Regions from separate parts of the Pseudoalteromonas sp. CO342X genome, predicted to be linked through region 1. Evidence: predicted binding sites of a transcription regulator. Region 1 holds the regulator's gene; the other holds the start of a gene.
What was found. Region 1 encodes sigma-54, which starts transcription at its own class of promoters, with help from an activator protein. Its sites were predicted from a motif close to GTTGGCACGNNNNTNGNNT; they were not measured.
Positions count from the first base shown of each region.

Region 1 (5,551 bases):
TTTAGTTACCTTTTGGAGTTGTTCCAGTGTGTAGTCTTGTTCAAATACTTCAGGCATAGGCATCCTTTTTGATAATAATGGTGGCTAACGTGATTAAGTTAACCCTATTCATTTATTTTATCGCAGAAATCAATTTCTTAATTTGAATTTTATTCGTGTTGTTTCTGCTGGTGGGTTGTTATCGTTAATACACGTTAAAGGTGTACGCAACGATAAAGTAGGATTTTCTCGGCAACTCGCTTTACTGCACGAGAGAAACCTAAATTGGTATTACAGTGTAACTCAGTTTATTGGGAACTACCAAGGTTTACGCTTAATTATGAGAGACTTATTATACCAATTCGCTTAATTAAGTGATCTATTTTTAAGCGAGAAAACCTTGTTGATAACACGGCGAAAATTTTGCTATTTAGTTGTTCTAAATGAGAAATTTTTAACACAGTTAGCGTCAGGTTTGCTCCTTCAAATTGAGTAAGTATTAAGACTAATTGGTATTAGACCAGTCTGGTTACGGAGGGGGAGATTAGCACGGACTAAATGAATCAGACCTTAGTGCTATTTTGGTGCTAGTAGCCCAAGTTACTCGGATTCATTAAATTTATTTTCTATTAGTCCGCCAATGGCGTCTAGTGCATACTGAGCATCAGGACCTTCACAAACCACTCGGACTTCTTTCCCTTGGCTGCTTTCAAGTAACAACAGCGCTAGTACGCTGTCAGCAGCTGCACTTTTGTCTCCTTGATATAAGGTCACTTCGGCATCAAATTGGGTTGCTAATTGTGCAAGAACCGTCGCTGCTCTAGCGTGCAGACCAAGCTTGTTCTGGATTAAAAACGTATCTTCTAGCATTTAACCCTCTTGCTCACGGTGGCGAATTTTGACGTTGGGATGGGTTTTAGCAAAACGCTCACCAATGGTTTGCGCTAAATATACCGAGCGATGTTGCCCACCTGTACATCCTATTGCAATCGTTAGATAACTGCGATTGTTACGCTCTAAGTGTGGTAACCAAGTTTGTACAAAGGTTTGGATCTGCCAAGTAAACTTTTGCACGATGCTGTGACTCGACAAATAGTCTTTGACTGGCTGATCTAGGCCAGTTAGCGGCTTAAGCTCAGGCTCCCAATGTGGGTTGGGCAAAAAGCGCGCATCAAAAACGTAATCCGCTTGTTTTGGGATACCGTGTTTAAAGCCGAAAGATTCAAAGGTAATAATGAGTTGTTTGTCTTTTTTACCTAAGATTTTTTCGCGGATATCTTCTGCAAGTTGATGAACGCTCAGGCCTGTAGTATCAATGAGAAAATCGGCGCGAGTGATCAATACGTCTAACAATTCCCGTTCTTTCTTTATTGCAACATCTAGTGGAAGATTATGCAGTGAAAGAGGGTGCAAACGGCGTGTTTCTGAGAAGCGTTTTATCAGGGTTTGATCGTCACTGTCTAAATAAAACAGGGTAGGTTTGGCAAAGCCTGGTAAGTATTCAAGAATGTCATTAAACTCGTCCTGTTCTTTAGGTAAGTTTCTGACATCAATACTGACTGCTATTTTATTATAATTGTCCGAAACGCTGCGGACTAAAGACGGCAGCAAATTGACCGGAATGTTATCTACACAATAGTAGCCTAAGTCTTCCAATACTCGAAGCGCTACAGATTTACCAGAGCCTGAGCGGCCACTGATAATGATAAGCTCGAGTCCTTTTTCTTCATCACTCATCAAGTTCACCTTGGATCACTGCATATAACTCATCGTCACTTTTTGCTTGCCTAAGCATTTTGCAAAAAGACTTGTCTTTGAGTGTATCAGCAATCGCCGCTAAGGTCTTCAGGTGCTGTTGATTATCACCTTCGGGTACGATGAACGCGACAAAAATATCGACAGGCTGCTTATCTATGGCTTCAAACTGGATCCCTTGCTCGCTGACAAGCACCATTGCAAGGATTTTATCCAAACCTTCAAGTCGACCATGGGGAATGGCAATGCCTTTACCGATCCCTGTGCTGCCTAATTTCTCTCGCGCCATTAAGGCGTCCAAGATAGCATGCTGACTGGTATTTGGAATTTGGCTATGAGCCAGTTCGCTGATGTATTCTAAAATACGTTTTTTGCTATTAAAAAGGACCGCAGCTTTACTGCAGTCCTTGTTCACTAATTCACTTAATTTCATCTTAGTGTCGAGTGAGCTTCTCTTTGTGTTTAATAACTTGACGATCTAGCTTGTCGATAAGGCCATCAATTGCGGCATACATATCTTGATGCTCTGTTGATGCAAATAGCTCGCCGCCGTTTACGTGTAATGTTGCTTCTGCTTTTTGTACTAGCTTCTCGACATCAAGGATCACATGCACGTTATTGATATGATCAAAGTGCCTTTCTAGCTTCGCAAACTTGTTGGTGACATAGTCTCTTAATGAGTCAGTAATTTCTACATGGCGACCAGTTAGATTTAGTTGCATAAGCATTTTTCCTTCTTGGGTTTTACGTCTTATATCAAGCTTTTACGCTGATTTGACGGTGGAATGGCTAGGGATTCACGATATTTTGCAATCGTGCGTCTCGCTACCTTAATTCCTTGCTCAGCTAAGATATCTGCAATTTTGCTGTCACTCAATGGCTTCGCGGTATTTTCTGCAGCTATCAGCTTTTTGATAAGTGCTCTAATTGCTGTAGAGGAGCACTCACCTCCATTTTCTGTACTTACATGGCTAGAGAAGAAATACTTCAGCTCAAATATTCCCCGAGGTGTATGCATGTATTTTTGTGTTGTCACACGGGAAATTGTGGACTCATGCATCTCAACCATTTCAGCAACATCATTTAGCACCATAGGGCGCATTGCTTCGGGGCCATGTTCAAAGAATGCCTGTTGTTGTTGCACAATGCAATTGGTAACTTTTAATAAAGTATCATTTCGGCTTTCTAAGCTTTTAATAAACCACTTTGCTTCTTGTAAATGTGAGCGAATAAACTGACTATCCGTACTGGATTTTGCCGTTCTAGACATCGCAGCGTAATGGTCGTTTACTCTTATTTTAGGCATAGCATCAGGATTTAGCTCTACGACCCAGCGACCTTTTACTTTTTTCACTGATACGTCAGGGATCACATATTCAGGCTCTTCATGAATAATGCTTGCCGCTGGTTTTGGGTTAAGGCTATGAATTAACGTCATGACCTCTTTGAGATCGGCTTCTTTAAGGCGCGTTTTCTTTGCCAAAGTTCGATAGTCACGGCTGGCAAGCAAGTCGATATGCTCTGTCAGGATCATTTTCGTTTCGGCAATCCATGGTGTATCTGGGGCGAATTGATTTAGCTGAATACACAAGCATTCTTGTAAACTGCGCGCTGCGATACCGACAGGATCGAAAAGCTGAATACGTTTGAGCACGGCTTCGACTTCATCCAGCTCAATAGGCTCTTCGCTACTCTCATCATTAATGCTTTCTAAAATGTCTTCGCAAGACAGTGTTAAAATGCCTGACAGGTCGACCGCTTCAATAATCGCAATCGCAATCGCTCTATCTGTTGGACTAAATGGTGTCAGCTCAAGTTGCCACATGAGATAGTCGTGGAGAGATTCAGAGGTTTCCCCTTGATAAACATTATCGTCATCGGGAAGTGGGCCTGAGCTTGCAGCGGGTGCTGCACTCATATATTCGTCCCAAGTGACATCCATGGCAAGGTCATCACTGACAGTGTCTTTGCTCATGGCGGTATCTGAGTCTATTTCATAGTCACTAACCTGCGCTTCATCGCTTGAATCTTGATTGTCGTCAGCACTGCTCTTTTCTTGGCTGTGTTGGTCAGCGTTTTCGCCGTCAGTATTATCACCTTCTTCCACTTCCAACAATGGATTGCTGTCTAATGCTTCTTGTATTTCTTGTTGCAGATCCAATGTACTAAGCTGCAGCAAGCGAATGGCTTGTTGCAGTTGTGGAGTCATTGTAAGTTGCTGCCCCATGCGCAGCTGTAATGATTGCCTCATGTATCTCTAACAATCCTTTTTAACAGTTATTAATACTACGTCTTAACTATAGCTTGAATTGTTCGCCTAGGTAGACATCTCTTACGGTTTGATCTGCCAAAACATGTTCTGGCGTGCCTGCAGCGATTAACTCACCATGTGAAACGATGTAGGCTTTTTCACATACGTCCAGTGTTTCTCTAACGTTATGATCGGTGATTAGCACACCGATACCGCGGTTTTTTAGGTGCTCTATGATTGTCTTTATATCTAACACCGAAATAGGATCAACACCAGCAAAAGGTTCATCTAACAGGATAAACTTAGGATTAGCGGCTAAAGCGCGAGCAATCTCTACGCGTCTTCTTTCGCCTCCCGACAATGCCATGCCCTGTGAGTCACGAATGTGTTGAATATTAAATTCGTCCAGTAACTCGTTTAGTTCAGCTTCTCTCTCAACTTTAGATAAGTCTTTTCGAGTTTCTAAAATCGCCATCAAATTTTGATAGACCGTGAGTTTTCTAAAGATTGAAGACTCTTGTGGTAGATAGCCAATACCAAGTCGCGCGCGGCTGTGCATTGGTAGCAAAGTGATATCTTCATCATCAATCTGAATAAAACCTTTGTCGCTTGGTACTAACCCTACAATCATGTAGAACGTAGTGGTTTTACCCGCTCCATTTGGTCCTAATAAGCCTACAATGCTGCCAGCCTGAACACTTAAACCAACATTTTTGACGACCTGACGACCTTTATAACTCTTTGCTAGACCAGTTGCTTTGAGCTCGCTCATTAATTGTTACCTTCTTCCTGCGCTTTTTTATCTTTTGCGTCTTTTTTGTCATCAACAGGAACAAGGATGGTTCTTACCCGAGAATCTTCTTGGTCTGAGCGCTCAGCACTGATCAATTGCTTTTCAATGTCATAGGTGATGACTTGCGCATTGATTTTTTGCCCAGTTTGATTGATTTCCGCATCGCCAGAAATGACTAAGGTGCCTTTCGCAACGTCGTAACGAATTTCGTTTGCTTTGGCTTCTAGCAAATTACCATCAGGTTGACGTTCACTGAAAATAGCTGGGCTGCCAGTAGCAACAAGCAGTTGCTTGTTAGTACCAAGCTCCGCGCGGCGGTGGACTTCTAGGCGATCGGCATTTATTTTTCTGTTGCCATGAATAATAACAACATTCTGTTCAAAAATACCGATGTTGCTTTGCAGTTGAGCTTGCTGACGGCCAGCATCAATAATGACTTCATTTTGTTCTGCAGCAATTGCTAAAGTAGAACTTGCAAGCAAGCCGATGAAAATTAGTTTGTTAATGATTTTACTGGTCATAATAAATTGTCTTTGTGTGGTTGATGAGTTCGATCACTTGCTTTTGTAGATCTGCATGCAGCCCTTTACCCGTGATCCTAAGACTAGGACCTGTGATAACGACAGGGTGTTCCGATTTCATCAATTTTTGCTTAATTTCAACTCTTACATTATCGGCATTGATATCGGTGATCATGGCGTTAGGCGTTAAATTCTTTGCCAGCACATTGCCTTCTAATATCAAGGTATTGTTTTCGTACAGTGTTGCTTCTA
Region 1 is NZ_SGPH01000035.1:260,093-265,643, reverse strand. Features, by position in the region: gene mgtE (magnesium transporter) at 1-57, opposite strand, end outside; gene EXT47_RS16620 (HPr family phosphocarrier protein) at 580-849, opposite strand; gene rapZ (RNase adapter RapZ) at 850-1,716, opposite strand; gene ptsN (PTS IIA-like nitrogen regulatory protein PtsN) at 1,709-2,167, opposite strand; gene hpf (ribosome hibernation promoting factor) at 2,169-2,456, opposite strand; gene EXT47_RS16600 (RNA polymerase factor sigma-54) at 2,486-3,985, opposite strand; gene lptB (LPS export ABC transporter ATP-binding protein) at 4,032-4,757, opposite strand; gene lptA (lipopolysaccharide transport periplasmic protein LptA) at 4,757-5,299, opposite strand; gene lptC (LPS export ABC transporter periplasmic protein LptC) at 5,289-5,551, opposite strand, start outside.

Region 2 (5,551 bases), on a different contig from region 1:
TTCTGTAACCGCTGTCAAATAGGAATAACGACCAGCCCCAGATGGCGGGGGCATTATTTTTTCCCAGTTCATATTCACAATGCGTTCTACTGCACTGACTAGAAAACCTTGAACTGAACGGTTGTATTCTGCAATCACAATAAAACAGTTACGAATATCTTGAATAGGAGGTCCACCTACCGCAAGTGACATATCAATTACGGATATAGTTTGGCCTCGAATATGAGCAACCCCTCGGATAAGCGGGTTTGACTTGGGCATGCTTGTCAATGCTGGACATTGAAGCACTTCTCGGACTTTGAAAACATTAATGCCGAAGCGCTGTCGACCTTGAAGTCGAAAAAGTAATAGCTCGAGACGGTTTTGTCCAACCAGCTGTGTACGTTGGTTAACCGAGTCTAAAATACCTGCCATTTCAATCTCCTACTGTATAAACCGCTAATCGGAACGATCTTTGCTTCGACTCTGATATGGTTTACCACCCTTGATTAGGTGCAGTTATTAAAGCAGAATCTTTATACCTTGTTTCACCCCATAAGCATAGTCGAAACATCATGAGTTTGTTAAAAAAAACCCATTACATTCAGTTTTTTTGTTTGTTCGCTTATTTTATAGGCGTTGACTATGGTTATTGTCAGCAATATGACAACAAAACTTTAGAACAAAACGCAATAGAATTTGTTGAACCGAATGTAGAGCAAGATCCCGATAGTCAGCTGTCACTGACTGCTATACCACTTGATTCAAGAATTCCAGCACGGGATTGTCAATCGCCATTGCAATATAGTACAGCGATGGCTCCACCTTTTGATACTCAAGTGACAGTTCAAATTAGATGCAACGATACCCTCAGCTGGACTCAATACGTCCACGTACGTATCGATCACCTCTTCCCCATATTAGTTAGTGCAACCATGTTAGAAAAAGGCCGTGTTATTCAAGATGAAGATGTAAAAATAGAGTATCAGCCAAAACGTTTTCGCAGAGTTTCTTATATAGAAGATAAGTCAATACTAATAGGCAGTCGCAGCAAACGTAATATAAGAGAGGGCCAAGCCTTTACCCAAGCCCATATTTGCATGGTCTGCAAAGGCGATACTGTGACGATTATTGCTAAATCAGGTGGACTCGTGATCAAAACTCAAGGAGAAGCACAGCAAGATGGCAACCGTGGTGAACTTATTAATATTAAAAACTCTCGCTCTGGCAAAACCTTACGTGCTAGAGTAATAGAAGTGGAAACAGTAGAGGTGAATTTATAAAAAATTTGCTAAAGTAATACTACTAAACGCCGATAACAAGGCTGAGAGTATAATTTTATTGGGTCTACAATCATGGTTAATCAAGTTAACGGTCAGAATCAGTCTACATCCGTTGCTAATAATGTTAAGCAACAGAAAGCTGAATTGCAAAGAAATGATGCCAATAGCGCATCAGTTAAATCACCAGCTACACCGAAAGCAGCGGCGGATTCAGTCAGTCTGACTCCACAAGCGCAACAGCTGAAAACAGTCAACGAAAAAGCGCAGCAATCATCAGGCTTTGACGACAAGAAAGTCGAAGAACTGAAAAAAGCGATAGCAGAAGGCAAGTATCAAGTTGACGCGGAAAAACTCGCCAAAAACATAGCTGCATTTGAGTTCGAAATATATGGATGATTTGGTTCGGCTTTGCCACCACAAACTTTCAGAACAAATCTCGACGCTAGAAGCGATGACCCAGCTTCTAGCGCGTGAGCTTGACGAGCTTGCGTCCCGACGTGGCGACAATTTAAAAGAAATCGCTCGTGAAAAGCTAACTCTCATTTCAAAACTGCAAAAGCTCGACAATGAATTGTCAAAAACTGAGTCTCACGTCTTTGAACACAATGAAGTAGCCCCGCTCGTCGCTAAAGTGCGAGCATTACTCAGTGAGTGCCAAACCAAAAATGAAATCAATGCTAAAACGGCTCATCAGGCCAATGTAAGCACACGTGAACTAAAAGGGATCTTAATTGGCGCACCAACTTCGATTACATATGGTCAGGATGGTAGTGTGAAAAGTAGCGACAGTGAGTTAGTACGTAATCTAAAGGCGTAGCCACGCCAGCCATATTTTAGTTTTGAAGAACAACCGAAGTGAAGCGCATTAAGTAAGCAACATGCGATGGGTGCTTACTTAAAGCTGTAAGATATCTTCTTAATTTTCTGCGGCTTGACTTGAGTAATATACAAATCATAAACGCGTTTCATATCAAGCTCTAATTCCGTAGCGTAAGTATCACCAACAGCGTAACTTTTCAGCACCTTAGCTCCTCGTACGAGTCCATTTACTTGGCTCTTAAGGCCGTCGTTTTGGGCAATAGCACCTTTTACCGTAATAGTGGATGTCAAATTCTGGCCATACAGTTGCTCAGCCAATTCTCGATAGGCTTCTAATTTTGAGACTTTAATGGCCATCAGCTGCTTCTCACCCGCAGTTTTACCCGGCTGAGCACTCAAAGGCGCGTACCCCACTGCCCGTAAAACAGGAAAGGTTTCCGGTTGCACCGTTTCATATTCAATGTGCTTGTCAACGAGGCTTGAACAGCCACTGAGTCCCGCTAGCGAACAAACCATAACAACTGCACTGATAGAATTAGTGATACGCATTTCACCACACTCCGCTACAATAAATACCAATCAAAATTTAACACTTCCCCAGCATCGTGGTCTCGCAAGGGTTGTTGTGGTTTCATCGAGTATTGGCAATAAATAAAAATTAACTTTCATGATCTATGATTATGCACGAACCTTGCCAAAATTTGGCACAGGTATTGCTGAGTTAAAGAGTAGTTTTTGATCTGGGCATTTAAACATGAAAAAGCAATTCACGATCAGTCTATCACTGTTGTGCATCACCTTAACTAATCCAGCTTATGCCGAATGGTTTGAAGTGACCGGCATGGCTGACGTTAAAAATGGCGATCATCAAAAAGCCAAAAGAAAGGCCGTAAACGACGCCATCACACAAGCATTGCTGTTTTCTGGTGCTTCTGTGAGTAGTGTACAAACCGTCACCGATGGTGTGCTCACCCAAGATCAACTTAAGATCCGCTCAAATGCTGAAATCCAGAGCGCCAACGTGATTGCTGAAGCAAAAGTCGGTGACTCATGGCAAGTAACATTGCATATCGATATTACCCCACAAAGTACTCAGTGCCCAACCAGTGCTTACAATAAACAGGTTGCAGTCACACAAAGCCAGCTAAAAAATAAACATCAAGCAACTTTAGGTCAAATTTTTGACATAAATAAAGCCGTGAGCGAGCGCCTATATCAAACAATGACCGAACAAAAGTCGAGCTTAGAACCCGTTCCCTATTTTGCACAGACCATAGATGTTAGCCGCTTTTTCAGTCAACGTTTTGATTATAATGAGCAGCTAATCGAGACCATTACAGCAAATACCAACAGCCAATTTGTACTACTGAGTCAAATTACTGATATTGCTAGTGTCGATAAACTTAATAGTGACCTCGCATTTTGGCAAAGCGATAAATACTTAAGAAGCTTCAAGGTAGACTTTGCGCTGTTTGATGCACTTTCTCATGAAAGGGTGTGGCAAAAACAATATGCCACTCAAGGCGTATGGCCGTTTAAGAAAACCAGATTAATCGATGTGTACAGTGAGCGCTTTTGGCAGACAGATTATGCTGATGAGATCCAAACCACGCTGACACAAATCGCAACTGATTTAAACGCAGCGGTCGCCTGCTTACCAACCAATGGCAAAATCCTACATATCGATGATGAACAAGTCGTAATTAATTTAGGCCGTATGCATGGCTTAGAGAATGGCCAGATCCTTAACGTAGCGCATAGCAATCCGCTGACTAATGTCGATGGTAAAGTGTTTATGCATCAAATTAAAACCATCAATAAACTGCAAGTGATCCAAGTGAATGCGCAAAACGCCATTGCAGTAAATATCAGCAATCGCCCACTTCACAATGTACAAATTAATGATTTGGTTGAAATTCAAATAGAAAATGAAAATGAGTTTGAACTGTAAGTGCTGAGCCTTCCTGTAGCAAAAGGCAAGATTTTCGATGACTTTACACCCTCTGCATCATGCTTCCATCACCCATTTACTTTGGTCATTCCACGCAAAAATGATACCAATGGCGTCCCCAGTAGGAATCGAACCTACATCTAAGCCTTAGGAGGGCCTTGTTTTATCCATTAAACTATGGGGACAATCTCTAAAGTCAGATAACAATCGCCTTTTTTGACCTTCACTAGCGGGATCTGCGGTACTTAATACCCATGAAAGTCTGGAGTTGTCGATTCTCTGTTGTACTGCATCTCAGTGACTTCGCTTTAGTATACTGATCTTAATGAACTTTTAAAGATTAATAGTCAATTTATTCGCGGTAATAAATGAGGTGGTTCAGTAGGTGAATACGCAGCAGTTAAGACCCACTACTGCGCTATCAGTTACTTCGCTTGAGGTGTGAATAAGAAGTAGGATAGTTCTTCGTTTAATAAAACCTAAACGGTATTTCTTTTAAAAAACGCTATTTGAAGTACTACCTTGAAGCGGTTGCCTGATCATCAAGGATAAAATACGGGATGGTCACCACCGTGCTTGCGATCACTAAGTTAGTGTTAAACTCTAACAATCTTGCATTTACCTCCACGCCTCGTGGACGGTAAACCATAGTACCTGTCAGCAAATGGCTGGGAGATTGCATGTTTTTCAAGCGGCTTGCGTTACGCGAAAAAGTCAAATCACCACTGGATGTCACTTCAATTTTCCCCAATGCTTTAAAGTCTAATGCTTGATAACCCAGCTTTTGCATTTGATGCATCAAAGACTCAGCCAATTGGTTTCCTAGCTGGTTTGTATCCCTTAATGATTCATTAAAGTTGACAAAACTGGCTACCGCTATCGATTCAGGCTTTTGCCCTAACACAGTATCTGACAGTTCCAACGCAATTTGATTGGCGTAGTTAGCAATTTCTTTGCGATGACGATAGCTAATGAAGCCAATATCTTGCGATACCACGGCGTGTGAATCTTCATTGCGCTCTTGCTCTTCCATCATGGCATATAATATTTCCATATCGGATTGCTGCGTTTCTGTAGATTCAGGAGCAGTCTGTTTTGTCATTTCGCAGCCACCGAGTAATGCGAGTGTCGTCGCGAATAGCACTACATTTTTCATCATCGCCTCCGAATTAGTTCGCACGCTCTATACGAATGCCATCGTATGCCGCACCATCTTGTAGGGCGTTAACTACGTTTTGCGGTAAAAAGCCTTGAGCAGAACCCACGACACTTTTACTTCTAAGCCCAACCACTCTGGCATTAACCATAACTCCACCCTGATGATTCACCAAAGTACCACCTAGCACGTACAAAAAAGGATGGTCGTCAGATAGCTCTAAAAAGTCACGGCTAAAAATAAAATCGCCTTCAGGTGTCACCCGGATATAGTCTGTTGTTTTAAAGTCCACAACAGGGATCCCAAACGCATGAAGCTCATGGATAAAACTTTCAGCCAACTGATTACCTAGCAAGGAACCTT
Region 2 is NZ_SGPH01000020.1:228,187-233,737, forward strand. Features, by position in the region: gene EXT47_RS11225 (chemotaxis protein CheV) at 1-414, opposite strand, end outside; gene flgA (flagellar basal body P-ring formation chaperone FlgA) at 555-1,262, shown strand; gene flgM (flagellar biosynthesis anti-sigma factor FlgM) at 1,335-1,658, shown strand; gene flgN (flagellar protein FlgN) at 1,651-2,079, shown strand; gene EXT47_RS11245 (LPP20 family lipoprotein) at 2,154-2,630, opposite strand; gene EXT47_RS11250 (flagellar assembly protein T N-terminal domain-containing protein) at 2,836-4,032, shown strand; tRNA gene EXT47_RS11255 (tRNA-Arg) at 4,143-4,217, opposite strand; gene EXT47_RS11260 (FlgO family outer membrane protein) at 4,550-5,191, opposite strand; gene EXT47_RS11265 (FlgO family outer membrane protein) at 5,202-5,551, opposite strand, start outside.
Region 2: EXT47_RS11245 (LPP20 family lipoprotein) is a predicted target of sigma-54. The motif match lies at 2,762-2,780, and genes of this name have one in related genera.